Regions from separate parts of the Arthrobacter sp. 05T47 genome, predicted to be linked through region 1. Evidence: riboswitches for the same ligand, from Rfam matches in the RefSeq annotation. Region 1 holds a riboswitch; the other holds the start of a gene.
What was found. A riboswitch is a leader RNA that binds a small molecule or an ion and turns the genes downstream of it on or off. The one in region 1 is predicted to bind cyclic di-AMP.

Region 1 (17,147 bases):
ACCGCCGATTCAGCCACGAAATACTGCAGCACGCTCAGCTTCGCCAGGGCCCCGACGTAAAACCGGGTCGCGGCCACATCGGGGTAGTAGAGGGCGCCGGCGGAAAGCTCGGTGGTTCCTGCGGTCATGCCAAGAGCGTAGTACGCGCGCTCACCTTGTATGCTTATATCCGTGTCCGACCGGACCGGCCCTGGGCCGGGCTGCGGACGCCCGCCCTCGTAGCTCAGTGGATAGAGCACGGCTCTCCTAAAGCCGGTGTCGTTGGTTCGATTCCAATCGAGGGCACTTGAACATTCCTGCCCCGGACGAAACCCCGGACACGGGTCCGGACTTTGACCTCCGCGCCTACCTGCGTGGCTCCTGGTCCGTCGACCGCACCCTGCTGGACCGCAGCACCGGGATCAGCGGAACCTTCATCGGCGTCGTGCGCTTCACGGACCTCGACGACGGCGGCCTGGTGTGGCGTGAAGAGGGCACCGTGCACTGGACCTCTTTCAGCGGCGCGCCTTTCACCGGGCCGGCCAGCCGGGAATACCTGTTGCGGTCCGCGGACACGCCGGAGGTCCTGGACGTGTACTTCCCCGACGGCCGCCCCTTCCACCGCATGGGCTTCTCCGGGCAGGCCAACCGCGACGTGCACTGGTGTGACCCCGACACGTACCGCGTGAGCTACCAGGTCCTCGGACCGGACGACTGCGGCTACCGCTGGGACGTCACCGGGCCCGCCAAGGACCAGCTGCTGGAGTCCGTCCTGCATCGGCTGAAAGCAGGCCCAGACGCAGGACCAAACCTCAGGGGTGTCGAATGAACCCCCGCATTGTCGTCTCCGCCGTCTGCGTTTTCGACCGCTCCGGACGCCTCCTGACCGTCCGCAAACGGGGCACGGACAAGTTCATGCATCCCGGCGGCAAACCGGAGGCCGGCGAAACCGCTGCCCAGGCGGCGGCGCGTGAGCTCCGGGAGGAAGTGGGGATTGTGCTGGCCCCGGACCGGCTGGACCTGCTGGGTTGCTGGGTGGCGGACGCCGCCAACGAGGCTGCCACCCAGATCGAGGCCACCGTCTTCACGGCGCCGGGGGTGTGGAGTGCCCGGCCATCGGCGGAAATCGCCGAGATCCGGTGGCTCGACCTGGCCGCCGAGCTTCCCGGGGACCTGGCCCCGCTCCTGACAGACCATGTGCTGCCGGCGCTGTCCGCCAAACCGTCAGCCCACCAGCACAGGTAGCGGGGGCCCGGTCGCGCGGCTCGGTACCGCGACCCAGTAGACCGGCCCAGTACACCGGCCCAGTACCGCGGCTCAGTACCCGGGCACGGCTTCCTGGGCAACCGCGGTGGCCTCGGAGAACTGCGTGCGGTACAGCTCCGCGTAGCGGCCCTCGGCGGCGAGGAGTTCCTTGTGTGTCCCGCGCTCCACGATCGAGCCGTCCTCCACCACCAGGATCGCGTCGGCTGCCCGGATTGTGGAGAGCCGGTGGGCGATCACTACGGCGGTGCGGCCTTCCAGCGCGGCGCCCAGCGCCTCCTGGACGGCGGCCTCGTTGGTGGAGTCCAGCGCGGCGGTGGCCTCGTCGAGGATGACCACCCGGGGCTGCGCGATGAGCAGGCGCGCGATCGTCAGGCGCTGCCGCTCGCCGCCGGAGAGCCGGTAGCCGCGCTCCCCCACCACCGTGTCCAGGCCCTCGGGCAGGGACCGGATCATGTCTTCGAGCCGGGCGCGCCGCAGCGCATCCCACATCTGCTCGTCGGTGGCCTCGGGGCGGGCCAGGCGCAGGTTGGAGGCGATGCTCTCATGGAACAGGTGGCCGTCCTGCGTCACCATGCCGAGGGTCGCGCGCATCGAGTCGAACGTGAGGTCGCGGACGTCCACGTCCGTGCCGGGCGTGGTGCCGCCGAAGCGGACCGCGCCGGAGTCGACGTCGTACAGGCGCGAGAGGAGCTGGGCGATGGTGGACTTGCCCGCGCCGGAAGAGCCGACCAGGGCCACCGTCTGCCCGGGCTCCACCCGGAAGCTGATGCCGTGCAGCACTTCCTCGCCGCCGCGGGTGTCCAGGGTCAGCACGTCCTCCAGGGAGGCCAGCGAGACCTTGTCCGCCGAGGGGTAGGCGAAGCGGACGTCGTCGAACTCCACCGAGAGCGGACCGGGCGGGGAGGCCACGGCGTCTGGCTTCTGCTGGATGAGCGGCTTGAGGTCCAGGATCTCAAAGACACGCTCGAAGCTGACCAGGGCGCTCATCACCTCCACCCGCGCGCTCGAGAGGGCCGTGAGCGGCGCGTAGAGGCGGGTGAGCAGCAGTGCCAGCACGACGACGTCGCCCGCGTTCAGCTGCCCGGCCAGCGCGAGCCAGCCGCCCAGGCCGTAGACCAGCGCCAGGGCCAGGGCCGAGACCAGAGTCAGCGCCGTGACGAAGGTGAACTGCAGCATGGCGGTGCGGACACCGATGTCCCGGACCCGGCCGGCCCGCAGGGCGAACTCGCGGGATTCCTCGTCGGGGCGGCCGAAGAGCTTGACCAGGGTGGCGCCGGGCGCGGAGAAGCGCTCGGTCATCTGGGTTCCCATGGTGGCGTTGTGTTCGGCGGCTTCGCGCCGCAGGTCGGCCAGCTTGGAGCCCATTCGGCGGGCCGGGATCAGGAAGATCGGCAGCAGGATCATGGCGAGCACCGTCACGAGCCAGGACTTGTTGAGCATCACCGCAAGGGTCAGGGCGAGGGCCACGACATTGCTGACCACGCCCGAGAGCGTGCCGGCGAAGGCCGACTGCGCCCCTATGACGTCATTGTTCAGCCGGCTGACCAGGGCCCCGGTCCGGGTCCTTGTGAAGAAGGCGATCGGCATTTTCTGGACGTGGTCGAAGACCTTGGTGCGCAGGTCCACGATCACGCCTTCACCGATGGTGGAGGACAGCCAGCGGGTCACGAGGCCCAGCCCCGCCTCGGCCACCGCCACAATGGCGATCAGGACAGCAAGCCAGATCACTGTGGAGGCCTCGGCATGGGCGATGATCTCGTCGACCACCTGCCCGGCGAGGACCGGGGTGGCAACAGCCAGGAAGGCCATCACAATGGACAGCAGCACGAAGGCGATCAGCTTGCCGCGGTGCGGGCGGGCGAAGCTGAAGACGCGCTTCAGCGTCTCCTTGGAGAACGGCTTGGACCCGCTGGAGGCGCGGGTGATGTTGTAGAGGGAGCTCCAGGCGACCCGGTCCATGCTCATGTGGTGCTGCCTTTCGGGGCATCGGCGTGCAGTTCGGTGACGACGCCGCTTTCGACGTTCCAGCGGGCGTCCAGGCGGACGTTTTCGAGCAGCCTGCGGTCGTGGGTGACCAGCAGCAGCGCGCCGTCGTAGCTGTCGAGGGCTTCCTCGAGCTGCTCAATGGCGGGCAGGTCGAGGTGGTTGGTGGGTTCGTCCAGCACCAGCAGGTTCACGCCGCGGGCCTGCAGCAGCGCCAGGGCGGCCCGGGTCCGCTCCCCCGGAGACAGGGAGTCGACGGGCCGGTTGGTGTGATCGGCCTTGAGGCCGAACTTGGCCAGCAGGGTGCGCACTTCCGCCGGAGTCTGCTCCGTCAGGACGGCCTCGACGGCGTCGCCCAGCAGCAGATCGCCGGCCAGCAGGCCGCGTGCCTGGTCGATCTCCCCAATGGCCACGGACGCACCCATGGAGGCATCGCCGGAGTCGGGCTGCTGGACGCCGAGCAGGAGCCGGAGCAGGGTGGATTTGCCGGCACCGTTGGGGCCGGTAATCCCGATCCGTTCGCCCGCGTTCAGCTGCAGGTTCACCGGGCCCAGGGTGAACCCGCCCTGCTGCGCGACGGCGCCCCGCAGGGTGGCCACCACCGAGCTGGACCGGGGGGCCGCCCCGATGCTGAACTGCAGCTGCCATTCCTTGCGCGGTTCCTCGACTTCTTCGAGCCGGGCGATGCGGGACTCCATCTGCCGGACCTTCTGGCCCTGCTTTTCGGAGGACTCGGTACTGGCCGCCCGCCGGATCTTGTCATTGTCCGGGTTCTTTTTCATGGCGTTCCGGACGCCCTGGGAGCTCCATTCGCGCTGGGTCCGGGCCCGGGAAACGAGGTCGGCCTTGGTGTTGGCGTACTCCTCGTAGCGTTCCCGGGCGTGCCGGCGGGCGACGGCGCGTTCCTCCAGGTACGCCTCGTAGCCGCCGTCGTAGACCGCCACCGAGTTCTGCGCCAGGTCCAGCTCCACGATCGTGGTGACGCAGCGGGAGAGGAACTCGCGGTCGTGGGAGACCAGGACGACGCCGCCGCGCAGTCCCTGCACGAACGCCTCCAGCTTGGCCAGGCCGTTGAGGTCCAGGTCGTTGGTGGGCTCGTCCAGCAGTACGACGTCGAAGCGGCTCAGGAGCAGCGCGGCGAGCGCCACGCGGGCCGCCTGGCCGCCGGACAGGCCGGTCATTCCGGCGTCGGGCCCCACATCGAGGCCAAGGTCCGCCAGGACCGGCGGGATGCGGTCTTCCAGGTCGGCTGCGCCGGAGGCCATCCAGCGGTCGAAAGCCAGCGAGTAGGCGTCGTCGGAGCCGGGAGCGCCGGAGCCCAGTGCTTCTGCGGTGGACTCCATTTCCAGGGTGGCCTGCGCGCAGCCCGTGCGCCGGGCGATGTAGCCGGCGACCGTTTCGCCGGCAATCCGCTCGTGTTCCTGCGGCAGCCAGCCCACAAAGGCGTCGGCCGGGGCCAGGCTTACTGTGCCTTCCTGAGGTTCGTCGACGCCGGCGAGCAGGCGCAGCAGCGTGGACTTGCCGGCACCGTTGGCGCCGACGACGCCCACTACGTCACCGGGAGCTACGGTCAGGGACAGCTTTGAGAAGAGGGTGCGGTGATCGTGACCACCGGAAAGGTCCTTGGCAACAAGGGTTGCAGTCATTAGTTCATCCTCTCACTGCGGCCCAAACGGACCGCCCCGACGGGCAGAACCCGCCCGTCCCGGCAGGCCGAAAAGCAGCCGGGCATAGAAGAACCCGCCGGTCCGGACTTGGGGGGTGTACGGACCAGCGGGTTCGACCATTTAGCATAGTTGAATTAGGACCTCACGTAAAATCCCAGCCCGCTGCGCCACACCGCCGCCATCTCCCGCCTCGACCGCCGCTGCCCCACCGAGTGCCAGTACCCACACTGCCCATCGACTCCGCAGGAAGCCATAGATGCCATTACCCGCTAAGGCGTTCCAACTCTGGCTTCATCGCGTTGCTCCGACGGAGAGCACGGCCGATATCTGCAGGATTTCCGGCATCAAGCGCACCACATTTGCCCAGCAGCTGGTGCGCGGGAAGGTGGCCGAAACCACCCTGGTCAGCATCAGCCGGGCCCTGGATCTAAGTCCGCTGGCGGAACTGGCGTCCTTCGACCACTATGCCGAGCTGGCCACCGCGCCGCAGCCGCCAACCCCGGCCGAACTCGTCAGCCAGGTGGCCACCATGGATCTGCTGCGCGCCGTCATTTCACGCTCCTCCCCCGCGTACGGCGGCTATGGTGACCACGGCAGCTCCATGACCCGCGCACTGTCCCCCGCCCCGCATGCCACATCAGTCCGGAACTGGGTGGACGCGATCGACGACGGTGAGTTGCGTCACCGGGTTTCTGCCGCCACCGGCGTGGCGCCGCAAAATTACTCGGCCCAGCTCACCGCCAACAGGCTGTCCCCCGAACTGGCGGTCGCGACAGCCCGCGCGGCGGGCGTAGGATTCACGGGCGGGTTCGTCGCCACGGGCCTGATAACCGAGGAAGAGGCCGGCTGGACGCAGGGGGCGAAGCAGGCCGCCTTGGATTCCCTCTCCGACGGAGACCTTAGCGCCCTGGCCGGAGAGCGGCTCCAGGCGCTCGGAAAGTCCTTGCGGCGCCAGGAGCACGAGCAGGCACAAACAGAAAAAATTTGGGAGAACCTCGGATGATCGCGATCCTGCAGTGGGCCACGCTGGCAGTGTGCTGCGTGGTCACGCTGGCCCGCCTGCCGTACGCCCTCCGTGGGCAGAACCGGTCCCTGTTCTCCATCTTCGCGCTCATGACCCTGGCGATCCTGCTCAGCATCGAGGCGCCCTATGTGGCCGTGGACCGAGCCCTCGGAGGCATGAACGTCGCCAATCTCGTGCTACGCTTCGTCATTTTCGCCGCCATCTTTTTCCTGGGGTTCCGGGTGGCCCGGGGATTCAGCGCGGACGACGCCCTGCGGCTGATCACCGGCCCTGTCGGCATCGCGGTCGCCGTAGCCGCCTCGGCTGTGGTGGTAGCGGTCTTCCTCATGATGGACACCGCCGGATCCTCGGCGGGGCTGGTCACGGTGTTCGCCAAGGATGAGCGCAATGCCGCCTTGGTGGAGTATTACGGGGCCGCCGGGCGGCTTTATCCGGCGTACATAACCCTGGCCCTGTTTCCGGCGATGGTGCGGACCCTCCGCAGCGGCCTCCCGGCCCTGGTGCGGTTCAGCGCGGGGTTGCTGGCGCTGGGTACCGTGGCTATTTCCTTGAGCCTTCTGTCCCCGGTCATTCCCCCGTCACTCGGATTCATGCGGTTCGTCCTCAACTACTCGGCCGTTCTGTGCCTGGTCCTTGGGCTTTCCTTGATCTGGCTGGCGAAGGCGCTTGCTATGCGGGCGACTAAGAAGCAAGCTGGCCTGACCTGAGAGTCGTTCGGCTGGGCAGGCGAGCCATGTGGGGGTACCCGGAATGATTGCAACCCTCCAATGGGGGACGCTGATCATCTGTTCCGTGGTGTTCCTCCTCCGCGTCCCGGATGCGATCCACGGGCGGAACAGGACCGTTTTCTGGATCCTGTTCCTTGCGACCCTGTGCAGCCTGCTCTCGGTCCCCGGCCCCTATGAGGCAATCGACGCGGCTCTGGGGGGATGGAACCTTGCCCACCTGCTCCTGCGTTTCCTCGTGTTCGCGGCGGTCCTGCTGGTCGGTCTGCGCGTCGCGAAAGGACTGGCAGACGGTCGCGGCTACCGCCTCATTGCGGGCCCGGCCGGGGGCTGGGCCCTGGCCCTCAGCGCTGCCGCAGTGGCGGTAATTTTCTTCCTTATGGACACCCGCGGGTCCTCGGTCGGCATGCTGGGCATCACCGACAACGGTGGACACAACGCCGCCCTGGCGCCGTTCTACGCCGCGGCCGGCCGCACGTATCCCGCCTTCGTCTCCCTGGCCCTGCTCCCGGCATTGCTGGCCACCGCCAGAAGCCCCCTGCCGCGGCTGGTGCGTGCCGGGGCAGTCATGACGTGCATGGGCGCCCTCGCCACAGCCTTGAGCTTCCCCGCCTCCTTTGCCCCGGAGGACTGGATCCTCGTGCAGCAAACCATCAACTATTCGGCCGTCCTGGGGTATGTCCTGGGCCTGGGACTGTTCTGGGCTTCCGGGCTCGCCGCAAAGAAAACTGGTAACGCTCGCGCAACATTGCGCAAGAACAACGGGTAGGCCATTCACAAAATCATTAGACCGTGAAAGAATCATGAATGTGTGAAAGCGGCAATCGCTTCGTGTACGGAAGTCAGCCGTGCGAAGCAGAGGCAGTCGTCCAAGCGCCATTGGGGGGATGAGTGGTAGCGGTCCGCAAGGACCGCTCCCACTCAGCCTGCTTAACGGCGTTTTCCCTGCACTTCAGCGCTGGAACCTCAGCGTGACCAGCTGGAACGGCCGCAACGTAAGCTCGGCAGAGTCGGGACCGGCAGCCACTCCCGGCGCATCGACAGGCCGTTCCAACAGATCCACGGCGAGTATCCCGCGGACCGGGAAGTTGGCCTTCACGAGGCCGGTGGAGCGTTCCCCGAGCGATTCGTACAGCCGGACAATCACGTCTCCGGAGCCGTCTTCGGCGAGTTTGACCGCTTCAACGACGATTGCCTGGTTGACCACGGTGACCAGCGGCTCCACCGTGTGGGCACCCTGTACAACCCGCGGGGGGAGGTTGGTGCGGTAGCCCTCTTCGACGGCGTCCGCGATCGTGGCACCGGGCCGGATCGTGACGTGCAGCTCGTGCCTGCCCTGGTCGGCGCCGGGATCCGGGAACTTCGGCGCCCGCAGCAGCGAGACCCGCACCGTGGTGGTGGTGCCGCCGTCGTCCTCCCGGACGTTGCGCGTCACGTCGTGGCCGTAGCTGGACGCGTTGGAGACCGCCACCCCGTAGCCGGGCTCGGCGACGTGGATCCAGCGGTGGGCGCAGATCTCGAATTTCGCGGCTTCCCAGGACGTGTTGACATGAGTGGGGCGGAACACGTGGCCGAACTGCGTCTCCGCCGCGGACCGGTCGGCCCGGACGTCCAGGGCGAAGCCGAGCTTGAGCAGTTTTTGCCGCTCCTGCCAGTCCACCAGGGTGGTGATCGCGAGGGAGCCTGCGCCCGCGGCCAGCGTAATCCGCTGGGTCACGGCCGAGGACCCGGCCATCCGCTCCACCACCACGACGGCGTCCGGGCTTTGCCCCCGGGGGTCGCGCTCCAGGGTCACGGAACGCGCCTCAACCAGGCGGACGACGTTCCGGCGGTAGAAGGCGTCGATGTCCCACGCGTCCCATTCATTCGGCGTATCCCGGTGCAGTTCCAGGAGGTTGCCGGACTCCCCGGGAGCGATCGCCTCCCGCCCGGTGGTGTGATCGATGAGCGAGGCCAGCAGCCCGTCGGCATCGACCACCGCCCGGATGATGCCGTTGTCCAGGATGTAGCCGCCGTCCGCCTCGGTGACCGACACCGGCTGTCCGGGCCGGACGGGTTCTGCAGCACCCAACGCCGGCACTCCCTGGCGCTCCTGCGGGGCGGCGTTGAGGAGGAATTCCCGGTTGCCGGGGCCCAGGGCCGCGGCCGCGGCGTTCGTGATGATCGTTTCCAGCCCCCGTTCGACGGCGGCGTAGTTCCGTTCGGCGTCCTGGTGGACCCACGCGATGGAACTGCCCGGCAGGATGTCATGGAACTGCTGGAGAAGGACCAGCCGCCAGAGTCGCTTGAGCTCCGCGGCAGGGTAATGGTGCCCCGCGCGCACGGCCGCCGTGGCACTCCAGAGTTCGGCTTCCCGGAGCAGGTGCTCGCTGCGCCGGTTGCCCAACTTGGTCTTGGCCTGGCTGGTGTAGGTTCCCCGGTGCAGTTCCAGGTACATCTCCCCCACCCAGACCGGCAGGGGCTCATACTCGGCCTGGGCCTGCTCGAAGAAGCTGGCTGCCGAGCCGATCCGAACCTTCGGGGAGCCTTCCAGGTCCGCCGTGCGCTGCGCCGCGGCCAGCATCTCGCGGGTTGGGCCGCCGCCGCCGTCGCCGTACCCGAAGGGCACCAGGGATGTGGCCCCGCGGCCGTGGTCCCGGTAGTTCCGTTCGGCGTGCGCCAGGTCCCGGGCACTGAGGTCGGAGTTGTAGCTGTCCACCGGCGGGAAATGGGTGAATACGCGGGTGCCGTCGATGCCCTCCCAGTTGAAGGTGTGGTGCGGCATCCTGTTGACCTGGTTCCACGAGATCTTCTGGGTGAGGAACCAGCGGCTGCCTGCGGCCTTGATGATCTGCGGGAGCGCTGCGGAATACCCGAACGTGTCCGGGAGCCACGCTTCCTGGCATTCGACCCCGAATTCGTCCAGGAAGAAGCTCTTGCCCTCGAGGAACTGCCGCGCCATGGCCTCGCCGCCGGGCATGTTGGAGTCCGATTCGACCCACATTCCGCCGACGGGAACAAACTGGCCGGCGCGGACTTTGTCCCGGATGCGCCCGAACAGCTCCGGGTAGTACTCCTTCATCCACGCAAGCTGTTGGGCCGAGGAACACGAAAAGATGAACTCGGGATGTTCGTCCATCAGCGCCACCACGTTGGAGAACGTCCGGGCGCACTTGCGGATGGTTTCCCGGACGGGCCACAGCCAGGCCGAATCGATGTGGGCGTGGCCCGTGGCCACGAGCTGGTGCGCCGAGGCGTAGGCCGGCTGGGACAGGACGTCGGCCAGGGCGGCCCGCCCGGCGTCCGCGGTGCCGGCGACGTCGTCGGGGTCCATGATGTCCAGCATGCGTTCGAGCGCCCGCAGGATTTGGTGCCGGCGGGGCAGGTCCATGGGCAGTTCGTGCATGAGCCCGCTGAGCGTGAAGATGTCCTGCTGGAGTTCCCAGGCCGCCTGGTTGCGTTCGGCGATCGCGATCCTGCCCAGGCGGTACTTGGGCTCGCTGCCCGAGGTGGCTTTGTCGCCGTACGGCGTGGCGGCAAAGGTCCAGTTCTGGGACAAGTCCGGGTTGGCCGCGGCTTCGACATAGAAGTCAACGGCCATGCCGCTGCCCAGGAGCTTGAGCGGAATGTACTGGTTCCGCGGTGAAACCGCCTTGATGATGGTCCCGTCGGACCGCCAGGCGATGCCTTCGCACTGGAAGCCCGGGGCGTCGGCGCTGAAACCCAGGTCCACCAGGACTTCCACCGAGGTGCCGGCCGCGGCTCCCCAGCCGTCCGGCACGTCGCCCCGGAGCCGGAGCCACTTGGTGCTCCATGGCCGGCCCCAGGCCGCTCCGTGTTCCTGGGGCGTGAACTCGTGCCGGAGGGCTTCCAGCACGGGCACGGGTTCGTCCGGCACGTCCCAGCTGCTCAGCGTCAGCGGGACGCTGCGCGGGTAAACGGCGGGGGCGATGCGGTCACGCAGAAAGCGGTCCAGCCGGACTTCCGTAAGACGGCGGTCGTCGTGCAATGTGTTCCTCTTCAGCGCTGGGGGCGTCCGATTGGCTCCAATCGATGGATAAAACTTACGCCGAGGGGAACCCGTTGGCCAAGTGTTGCTGCTAGCTGGCCGCGGGGGCCGGGACTGCGACGCGCTGCTGGCCTGCGTAGACGTTCAGGCTGGTCCGGCGGCTGAACCCTGCCAGGGTCATCCCGCTGGCCTCGGCCAGTTCGACGGCCAGGCTGGAGGGTGCGCTGACTGCGGCGAGGACCGGGATTCCGGCGAGGGCTGCCTTCTGGACGAGCTCGAACGACGCCCTGCCGGAGACCTGCAGCACGGTGCCCCGGAGCGGGAGCAGGCCTTCGCGGAGGGCCCAGCCCACTACCTTGTCCACGGCGTTGTGCCGTCCGACATCTTCCCGGAGGCACAACAACTCCGCCGAGCCGTCGTCGGCGATTCTGAAGAGCCCGGCGGCGTGCACCCCGCCGGTGAGGTCGAAGACCTCCTGGGCGGACCGAAGGGCATCCGGGAGGGCCGCGAGCGTTTCGACGGGAACGGTCAACGGATCCTGTGCCGGGCTGTAGTGCGAGGATTTTCGCACGGCATCGATCGAGTCCGTCCCGCAGATGCCGCACGAACTGGACGTGAAGACGTTTCGGCCGGTCTCCGGCAGGACGACGTCGGGCCGCAGTTGGGCCTCCACGACGTTGAAGGTCTGGATCCCGTCGGCGTCTTCACCGGCGCAGAACCTGAGCGAAACCAGCTGCTCAGGTGTCCAGATGATTCCTTCGGAGACCAGGAACCCCGCGACGAGGTCGAAGTCGCTGCCCGGCGTTCGCATGGTGACGGAGAAGGACATGTTTCCGAGCCGGATTTCCAGCGGTTCCTCGACGGCGAGGACGTCCTCCCGGTGCCGGACCGGGAATTCGAGGGCGTGCGCGGACCCGTCCAGGACAATTTTGTGCACTTTGCGGCGCTGCGTCACGCGGCCCATCGGGTACTCCTTGGCAACATATTCATTTGGGTTTGGCTGATTCCATCATTGCAAGTGCCTGATCCTGAAGCCAGCGCAGCCGGCGGCCGGTATCCCGCGTCGGAGGGTGTTCAGCCCAGGAGGGCGCTCCAGTCGACCGGCCCGTCGCTGGCCGCGGTTTTCCTGGCGGTCCGCTTCGCCGCAGGCTTCGCCACGGGAGCTGCCGAGGCGTCAGGGATCGGCGCACCCCACGGGAGCGCGAACGCGGGGACCAGCTCTCCCAGCTGAACTCCATGGGGCGGGACCACCAGGACGCCGTCGGCGGCGGCCAGGCCCCGCATCATTCCCGGGCCGGTGTGCTGCGCCGGGGATGCCATGCCGTAGAGCAGCCGGAAGGGCATGAGCCGGGTCCGGCCGGGATCGGCGTCAATCGTCGAACCGCAGGGCACCTCGCTGAGCGGCCGCAGGGAACCGTGCCCCAGGGCGGCGAGGAGCGGGGCTCCGATCGTGGACAGCGCCATCATGGCCGCGAGCGGGTTTCCCGGCAGGCCGAGGATATACCGGCCGTCCGGCAGTTCGGCCAGCACGGCCGGGTGGCCCGGCCGCATCGCGATCCCGTCGATCAGCAGGCGTCCGCCCAGCTCGGCGACCGAACGCCTGAGGTGGTCCGTTCCGGAGCGTCCGGTGCCGCCGGTGGTGATGACGACGTCGGCTGGCAGGCTTTCACCGGCAGGATCGCTGTCCTCGAGGGCGGCGATCCATTCTGCGTAGGAATCGCCGACTTTCACTTCTTCGGTGCAGATCCCGCCGAGCATTCCCACCACAGCTGCCAGCTGGGGTCCGAACGTGTCGCGGACTTCCCCGGGCGCCGGCCTCCCGGATGCCACCACCTCGGAACCGGTGAAGACCAGTCGCACCACGGCCTTGCCAAGCACCGGAAGCGCGTCGTGTCCGGCCAAGGCGGCGAGGGCCAGGTGGGCGGGATTCAGGACCGCGCCGCTCTTGACCAGGACGTCCCCGGCGGCGGCTTCTTCTCCGGCTTTCCTGATGTGGTCGCCGTTGCGCGGGTCCCCCGGCTTCGCGGTGCCGCCGAGTTTCAGCACGGGCAGGCCGTCCTCATCGGCGTCGATGATGCCGCTTTCGCTGCGCAGCACGGCCTTGGCCCCGGCGGGGATGAGGCCTCCGGTGGCGATCGGGCTTGCCTGGTGCGGTGCCAGCCGCTGGTCCGGTTCGGCCAGGATCCAGGGACCGCTGCCGTTGACGGCCCAGCCGTCCATGGCGGAGGAGGCATAGTGCGGCATGTCCTGCAGGGCCAGCACGTCAGCGGCCAGGGTGCGGCCCAGCGCCTCCCGGAGCGGGACGGGGGCGGCCGGGATGGGCGTGGCACAGTCGAAGGCGAGCTGCCGGGCCTCCTGCCATGTGTGGGCCAGGTGCCGGTGCGGCGCGTCCGCAGCGTCCTGGTTGCCCGCATCCTGGTCCGCAGTGGCCTGGTCCGCGTCCGGCCCTGCTGTGTCCTCGTCTACCGTGTCCTCGTCTACCGCGTCGCGGTCCGCGTCCAGCCCTGCCGGGGCCTCCGTGAGGGCGTCCGAGTCCGTGAGGGGGTCCGTGCGGCCGCCTTCGGGGACGTTCCCGCCATGGACGGCCGGTCCGGCGTCGTCCGCAGCCGCAGCCGTCATGCCCCGGATGCTTCGGATGCTTCGGAGGCCGCGTAGTCCTTGGCGAGCCGGCGCGCTACTGCCATGGCGTCCTGCATGGACAGGGAGTCCGTCGCCCGCCCGGAGCCGGAGGCCAGGCCGGCGGCGTAGCCGGCAATGAATGTGGTCAGCGGCGCGGCCGGGCGCACTATCGAGTGGGCGGCCACCCCTGCCAGGGAGAGGACCTCGTTCACGTCAATCTCAACGTCTTCCAGCTCCAAGGCCTGGAGCAGGGCACGGCACCAGTCTTCCAGCGTTTCATCCTGGCTTTTCACCGTTTGCCTCCATGGTCGCGTTCAGCTGGGGAGTTCCGTGCCGGGGCCCGGACCGAGGCCTGGAATTGTGTCCGATACCCCCAACGCGGACGCATCATCCCAGGTATCAACATCGTCCGTGGACCCGGGGGGAACGCGGACTTCCCGTACGTCCAGCCTAGCAAGAAGGGAGAAGGCCGACGCGTTTTCCAGGCTGCCCCGATGCCGGGCGTCCGTAACACTTTGTTGTAGCGCAGCTGTGCCATAAAAACCCGCTAGCGGCTGCTTCCGGCCGTCCTGGGAGACGGCCATGACCCCGTCGCCCCGGCCTGGTTCCGGCGCAGCCGCCAGGGAGGCCTCCAGCGATTCGGCCAGTACCCGGACGGCAGCGGAGGACCTTGGCATGTCACAGGCAAGGACCAGGATAAACGGCGCCGGAGCAGCGTCCCCACGCCGGACGGAATGGCCCGAGGCCAGCGCGTCCAGGCCCGCGGCGATGGCAGCGGCCGGCCCGGCGAAGGGCGGCTCCTCCCGGCAGGTCAGGACGCCGTCGGGCAGGTTCCCCGGGTCCGGCCCGACGACGACGGCGCGCCCCGCCCCGCCCGCGGCGCCCAGTGACCGCTCGAGGAGGGTGGCGCCGTCGTACACCAGCCGGGATTTGGGCACGCCGCCCAGGCGGGAGGACCTCCCCCCGGCGAGAATGATGGCATCGAACTCCACCGGTTCAGCCTAGCGCGGCGCCGGCTACGGGCAGATCTGGCAGGCCCCGCGCGGCCCAGAGGTCAGGCGGCCGATTCCGGCAGCAGGAACGGATCCCAGGCGGGCGTCGGCTTCTCGAGTTCCTTGATCTGCCAGATCGCGCCCTTCGGGGGGCCCGGAACAAACCCGATCTTCCAGCCCATCTCCGCCGGAGTGTGGTCGCTCTTGGCGTTGTTGCAGCGCAGGCAGGCCGCTACCAGGTTCTCCCAGGAATCGGCGCCACCCCGGGACTTGGGCTGGACGTGGTCGATCGTGTGCGCCGCCTTGCCGCAATAGGCGCAGCGGTGGGCATCCCGGCGGAGCACGCCGCGGCGGCTCACGGCCGTCATCGTGTTGTATCTCGGACGGATGTAGCGGTTCAGCAGGATCACGGACGGGCGGCCCAGGATGTCCTGGGGGCCGACGACGGGGTCGTCCCCTTCCGCCACAACGCTGGCCTTTCCGGTCAGGACAAGGACGAGCGCCCGGCGGAAGGTGATTACCGCCAGTGGTTCATATCCAGCATTCAGAACGAGAGTGCGCATCCGCATACCTCTTCACGGCCGCACCCGCCAGCGGCACGAGGGCCGGCTGCCCTCTGCATGGTCGGGCTATGGATCGACAAGACAAGAGTAAACACTCAGGTGCCGGATCACCGAATATTTTTTCACCGGCGCGGCCGTGCGCGCGCAAAGTTCATGGCGCGGTCACGCAAAAGACCCCCGCCAAAAGGCGGGGGTCTTTCGAAATGCTGGAGTGCTGTGGCTTAGCCGCCGACGCGGATGAAGACCGGGCCGGAGCCGACGTTCACGCTGTACAGCGCGGTGGTGCCGCCGTTCCAGCCGCCGTGGACTGCCATGCCGTTGCCGACGTAAACCGCGATGTGTGCCATGCCCACGCCGCCGTTCTGGTAATAGGCGAGGTCGCCCGGGCGTGCCTCGGCGGCGCTCACGGTGCGGCCCAGGGACAGGTAACCTGCCGGCCAGCCGTGGTAGTGGATGCCGGCCGCGGCCAGGGCGTTGGTGGCGAGGGCGGTGCAGTCCTGCGAAACGCCGATCTGCGCGTAGGCAGCAGCGGCGATGGTCGCGCCTGCTCCGCTGCCGATGCCGGCCGGAGCCTGGGCAGCGACGCCGCCGCTGACGCCAAGCTCGGTGCCGCCGGCGCGGGAGGCCGTGGAATCCTGGACGTTCACAACGGGCTTCGGGGCCTCGACGACGGGAGCCGGCGTGGTGGTCACGGCGGGCTTCTCATAGGAGATCGCGATGCTGGATGCGGCCGAAATGGTGGCCGGGGCTGCGGACTGGACTTCCAGGGCCGAAGCGGACGTGGATTCGCGCTGAACGTTGGTCTCAGCAGCGTTGGCTGCGATTCCGCTGGTCAGAACCAGACCGGAAGCTGCGGCGATGACCGCGGCCTGACGGCCCATGCCGCCGGCGTTGTCGCCGACAGCCTTAGCAATAACAGCCAGCGAGTTGGTCTTGGTGACCTCGGCTCGGTGCCGTGCAACGGTTGCACGAGTAGTCATTAAGTTCTCTCTTTCGTGATCCTTGGACCGCGCGCTTTCGGGCGCGGACTGAGGACGCTCCGGCATCTTGGGGGTACGCCGGATCGCCCCGAAATTGGGTTACTTAGCGAAGGGTGTACTGCGAAGACGCGCCAAATGCGGAAACTGCATGCTGTCCGGGCTCGGTAGAGAATGAGCCGGCGGAACGTGATCCCATCCGGGCGCCGACAAGGGCGGCACGTGATGTGGATTCCAGCGAGCTCGACAGAGCTTCGCCGGTGCGCATGCGCGCAGAGTTGTGGCGTGAAGACACGAAAGTAGCCTCTCCCAATGCCTACGAGGTGAGCTGTCGGATTCGGATGGGAGTCACCCGGCCGCGCTGCTTCCTGGGAAGCGTTGCGACTTAACCCCTAGGCCTTCTTTCGAAGGCCAAAATTGGTTCCCCCGCCCCTGCCAGACGATGTAATGCGAACGGACCTTGAGCGGTGGCAGAGCTAGGCAATCCACTCAAGAGCGCCAACTTCGGAAAAGTTGGCGTGCTTCAAACCCTACAGCAGTCCTGACCCAATGTCACATTCAGATCACGGCGTGTCACAAGAATTTGAGAGCGGTCCATCGTCTATTTAGAGCCATCCGAGCGGATCAACGACGTCGCCGTTGACCATCACTTCAAAGTGGAGGTGGCAGCCCGTGGAGGCGCCTGTGGTCCCGCTCATAGCGATGACATCTCCGCGCGATACCTTCTGGCCGACCCTGACCGAGGCCGAGGACAGGTGGTTGTACGTGGTCTCCAGGCCGTTGCCGTGGTCAATGACGACCCGGTTTCCGCCGCCGTAGGGATGCCATCCGTTGAACGTCACGGTGCCGCTGGCGGCCGCGTGGACGGCCGTGCCGCACTGGGCGGCGAAGTCCTGGCCGCGGTGGAACTCGCCCGCACCGCCGGTGATGGGGCTGACGCGGTAGCCGAACGGCGAGGCCGTGATCATCTGGTCCAGCGGTGCGCCGAGGGTGCCGGCGGATGCCGCGCGCGTGATGCTGTCCACAGACTGGGCGCTGAGCAGCTGCTTGAGCTTCCCGTCCGGATCACCCTTCGTGGTGACGGCCGTTCGGCTGAAATCGACTTTTGCGGCGGCGGGAGCCGTGACATCCGGCTGTACTGCAGCGGAGAGGGCGCCTGTTCCATCAGCGTTGGAGGCCAGCACGGGGCTCGTGGCGGGGACCGTCACAGTGAGGACCAGGCCCGTTGCGGCCAGTGCGATGCCGGCCTTCTGCCCGACCCCGCTGGCCGCGGCAAATTCCGTTACCTGACGGAACGGGCTGCGCCGCCGCCGGCGTTCATCGCGGTGCGCGTCGCGGGGGCGTTCGGCCATATGCTCGACGAC
Region 2 (4,007 bases), on a different contig from region 1:
TCTCCCGCCTGCCGCTGGACGCAGGTGAGGTGGCGCTCGGGGTGCGCGTCCCGGCGTCGGCCGCCCACCAGGGCACGGAGGTGGGCAGCGTGGGCTACGCGCTGAACCAGATGCTGGACAACGTCTCCAACGCCCTGGAGGCGCGGCAGGAGAGCGAGATGAAGGTGCGGCAGTTTGTCGCCGATGCCTCGCACGAACTCCGCACGCCGCTGACGGCTATCCGCGGCTACACCGAGCTGATGCGGATGACCGAGCACTTCACCGCCGACGGCGAGAGGTCCCTCGCCCGCGTGCAAAGCCAGTCCGAACGGATGACCACCCTGGTTGAGGATCTGCTTTTGCTGGCGCGCCTGGACGAGGGACAGCCGCTGAAGGTCAGCGACGTCGACCTCACGCAGCTGGCCATCGAGACGGTGAGCGATGAGAAAGTCATGGCCCCGGACCGGGTCTGGCAGCTGGAACTTCCGGAGGAGCCCGTGGTGGTCCGCGGCGATGCGACCCAGCTTCACCAGGTCMTCGCCAACCTCCTGTCCAATGCGCGCAAACACACGGACCCCGGGACCACAGTGGTCACGGGCGTCATGCGTTCGGCTGATGGAAGCGCCGTGGTTACCGTGACGGACAACGGCAGCGGCATCGCACCGGAATTCATCGGCCGGGTCTTCGCCCGGTTCGCACGGGCCGACGCTGCTCGCACCAATCCCACCGCCAGCCCCGCCAACACACCGGTCGCTGCGACGGCGGGGGCCAGGTCCGGGCCCGCCGTCCGCCCGGCTTCCGGCGCCGTTTCCGATACTCCTTCCGGCAGCCGTGGCAGTGCCGGGGCAGCTGCTCACGCCCCGACCTCCGAGGGCACGAGCGGTTTGGGCTTGTCCATTGTCCAGTCGATTGTGGAGGCCCACGGGGGCACCGTTGAAGTCACCTCCCGGCCCGGCCGCACGGAGTTTGCGGTGCGGCTGCCCGCGGCGCCGCCGTCGGCATAGGCCCAGCAGGATTCACTTCCCACCCGCAAGATGGTTCTGCGCAAGCCGACACCCCGCCCGCTGTGACTCCTGTTACCAAAATGTGACTTAAGCGCCGAGGTCCTGTAGCGTCGTTGTGGTGCGGCCTCCATTGGTGCCGCATATCCGGACGGACGCCAAACTCTGCCGCTTCCCGGATTCCGCTGGACCAGGCAGAGGCGGGGGACCCAGAGTTCCCGGGCATTCTGCATTCATGCGCCCTCGGGGTGAAGCCGACACGTGATTTTCCGTGCGGCCGGATGACCTCATCCGAACCCGACAGCTAACTCCGCCGGCGTTGAGAGGCCCATCATGACTGAATTCCAGGTACAAACGCGCCCTGACGGCGATTCCCATTTCCGCTCCACTAAGTCGCGCCACCGCGCCGAACCGGCCACGCAGGCATCCGCCCTGTCCAAGCTGGCTACCGGACTCGGCATCACTGCCCGCCGCGCCGCCGTCGTAACCGCCGCTTGCGCCCTGCTGGTGGGAGGCGGCGCCGCCAGCCAGGCGGCGGAGCCGGGCACTCACGCGAATGCTGCGGGCAGCCAAACGGCCACAAGCGCCGACCCGCTGGCCAAGCTCAACTTCGAACGAGTCCAGATCGCCGCTCCGGCGGAAAAAAACGTGGCACCCACGCTCTCGGAAGTCAAGGCCGCCGAGCCCCCGGCCGCCCCGGTTGCTGCTGCACCCGCACCGGCCCCGGCTCCCGCAGCCGCTCCCGCGCCGGCCCCGGCTCCCGCAGCCGCTCCTGCACCGGCCCCCGCTCCCGCACCGGCACCGGTTGCTGTGGACGACCCCGCCGGAGCCCAGGCGTACGCCGCGTCCCAGCTGGGCAGCTATGGCTGGGCCCCTGGTGAGATGCAGTGCCTGCAGAAGCTCTGGACCAAGGAATCGGACTGGAAGACCACCGCCACCAACGCCAGCAGCGGCGCCTACGGAGTGGTCCAGTCCCTGCCCGCCTCGAAGATGGCGAGCGCCGGTGCCGACTACATGACCAACTACCGGACCCAGATCAATTGGGGCCTGAACTACGTCAAGGAACGCTACGGCTCCCCCTGCGGCGCGCTGAACTTCCACTACGCACACAACTGGTACTAAACCGGCACTAGCCGTACCGCCCGGCGAGGGTGGTTGAGGCCCCGGATCCACGCGGATCCGGGGCCTCCTGTGCGTCCGCGGCCGGTACGATTTTGGCCGGCCGGCCTGGCTCCGGACTTCCACAGCCCCCGCACAGCTCGGCCCTAAAGCCCTCATATGGGCCGGCGGGAAAGTTGAGCCATGACATCCACAGACCAGGCCACAGGAACCCTGTCCCGTTCCACGGAGACGCCGGCCGGTCCGGCGGCCCCGCCCTCCCCGTCCGGACTTGAGCCGTCGGGGCCTGCATCGTCCGGGCCGGCATCGTCAGGGCTTACCGTGACCGATGTGCCGGCCCCGGGACCGTTCGCCGGAGCCCTTACCGGCACCGGCGGCCGGCGCGCACCCATTGACACACGCGGCAGCACACCGTTGCTGGACGTCACGATTCCGGTCTTCAACGAGGAGCGGGACCTTGAAGCGTGCCTGCGCCGGCTCCACGCGTACCTTATCGGCGCCTTCCCGCACTCTTTCCGGATCACTGTGGCGGACAACGCCAGCACCGACGGAACGCTCAAGACCGCGGAGCGCGTGGCCCGTGAGTTGCGCGAAGTGAAGGTGGTCCACATGGCCGAAAAGGGCCGGGGAAACGCGCTTCGCAAAGTTTGGCTCTCCTCGCCGTCGCCGGTCCTGGCCTACATGGACGTGGACCTTTCCACGGACCTGGCGGCCCTCGGCCCCCTGCTCGCCCCGCTCATTTCGGGGCACTCCGATCTGGCGATCGGCACCCGGCTGACCCGCAACTCACGCGTGGTCCGCGGACCCAAGCGGGAGTTCATCTCGCGCAGCTACAACTTCCTGCTGCAGTCCCTCATGGGGGCCCACTTCAGCGACGCCCAGTGCGGGTTCAAGGCGATCCGGGCGGACGTGGCCCGGCAACTGCTCCCCCACACCCTGGACAACGCCTGGTTCTTCGACACCGAACTGCTGGTGCTGGCAGAAAAGTGCGGCCTGCGCGTCCACGAAGTCCCGGTGGACTGGACCGACGACCCCGATTCCAGCGTGGACATCGTCCAGACCGCCCTCGCGGACCTGCGCGGCATGGCACGGTTGAGCCGGGACCTGGTTTCGGGCCGGATCCCGGTTCCCGAACTGCGCGCCGCACTTGCCCGCGGACCGCTGCCGGCGTCCTCGCGGTTCCAGGAACAAAGCCCCGGCGGAAGCCTTTTCGGGCAGCTGGTCCGCTTCGGCAGCATCGGGGTGGCCTCCACTCTGGCGTACCTGGCAATCTTCCTGCTCTGCCGACAGATCATGGACCCGCAGCTGGCAAACTTCCTCGCGTTGCTCACCACCGCCGTGGCCAACACCGCGGCCAACCGGCGCTTCACGTTCGGCATCCACGGCGGCAGCCAGGCCGCACGCCACCACTTCGAGGGGCTGCTGGTCTTCGGGATCGGCCTGGCCCTGACCTCGGGCACCCTCGCCCTGGTTCACGCCACGTCAGGAGCCACACCGGACCGCTGGCTCGAACTGCTTACGGTCACCGCCGCCAATCTGGCCGCCACGGCCGTGAAATTCCTGCTCTTCCGGCTGGTGGTCTTCCACCCCCGGCGGACTAACACCGTCCCGGCGCCGGACGCCGCCATCACCGTTGCGGAGCCCACCGCCCCTGGCACCGCTCAGGTGCCCGCCGCCCCCGAGGCTTCCCTCCCCCGTACAGAACCCGCACAGAAAAGGCCAAGTAAATGACGGCAACCATCAGCCCCACCGCCGGCTCCCTTGCCGGGTCACCGGCCGGCAGCCCGCCCCTGGACCCGGAAACGACCCTCCCGGCATCCGAGGACGCCGGCGCGCCGCCCAACCCGCCAGCACCCCTAAGCCGCCGGGACCGCCTGCTGTTCGGCCGGCAGCCCCGCTGGGTCCGGC

Region 2: another riboswitch for cyclic di-AMP. It lies ahead of AC1DEY_RS07105 (aggregation-promoting factor C-terminal-like domain-containing protein); the one in region 1 lies ahead of AC1DEY_RS06785 (NlpC/P60 family protein).

Annotation. Positions count from the first base shown of each region.
Region 1 covers NZ_JBFTKG010000005.1:106,789-123,935, forward strand. The annotation lists gene AC1DEY_RS06710 (DUF998 domain-containing protein) at 1-128, opposite strand, end outside; tRNA gene AC1DEY_RS06715 (tRNA-Arg) at 213-285, shown strand; gene AC1DEY_RS06720 (DUF6314 family protein) at 287-808, shown strand; gene AC1DEY_RS06725 (NUDIX hydrolase) at 805-1,224, shown strand; gene AC1DEY_RS06730 (ABC transporter ATP-binding protein) at 1,297-3,210, opposite strand; gene AC1DEY_RS06735 (ABC-F family ATP-binding cassette domain-containing protein) at 3,207-4,874, opposite strand; gene AC1DEY_RS06740 (hypothetical protein) at 5,152-5,898, shown strand; gene AC1DEY_RS06745 (hypothetical protein) at 5,895-6,626, shown strand; gene AC1DEY_RS06750 (hypothetical protein) at 6,670-7,413, shown strand; gene AC1DEY_RS06755 (alpha-mannosidase) at 7,597-10,632, opposite strand; gene fdhD (formate dehydrogenase accessory sulfurtransferase FdhD) at 10,724-11,596, opposite strand; gene AC1DEY_RS06765 (molybdopterin molybdotransferase MoeA) at 11,707-13,251, opposite strand; gene AC1DEY_RS06770 (DUF6457 domain-containing protein) at 13,248-13,544, opposite strand; gene mobA (molybdenum cofactor guanylyltransferase) at 13,566-14,243, opposite strand; gene AC1DEY_RS06780 (HNH endonuclease) at 14,306-14,806, opposite strand; gene AC1DEY_RS06785 (NlpC/P60 family protein) at 15,028-15,786, opposite strand; cyclic di-AMP (ydaO/yuaA leader) riboswitch at 16,083-16,252, opposite strand; gene AC1DEY_RS06790 (M23 family metallopeptidase) at 16,389-17,147, opposite strand, start outside.
Region 2 covers NZ_JBFTKG010000006.1:41,786-45,792, reverse strand. The annotation lists gene AC1DEY_RS07110 (sensor histidine kinase) at 1-983, shown strand, start outside; cyclic di-AMP (ydaO/yuaA leader) riboswitch at 1,154-1,311, shown strand; gene AC1DEY_RS07105 (aggregation-promoting factor C-terminal-like domain-containing protein) at 1,314-2,102, shown strand; gene AC1DEY_RS07100 (bifunctional glycosyltransferase family 2/GtrA family protein) at 2,283-3,830, shown strand; gene AC1DEY_RS07095 (glycosyltransferase family 39 protein) at 3,827-4,007, shown strand, end outside.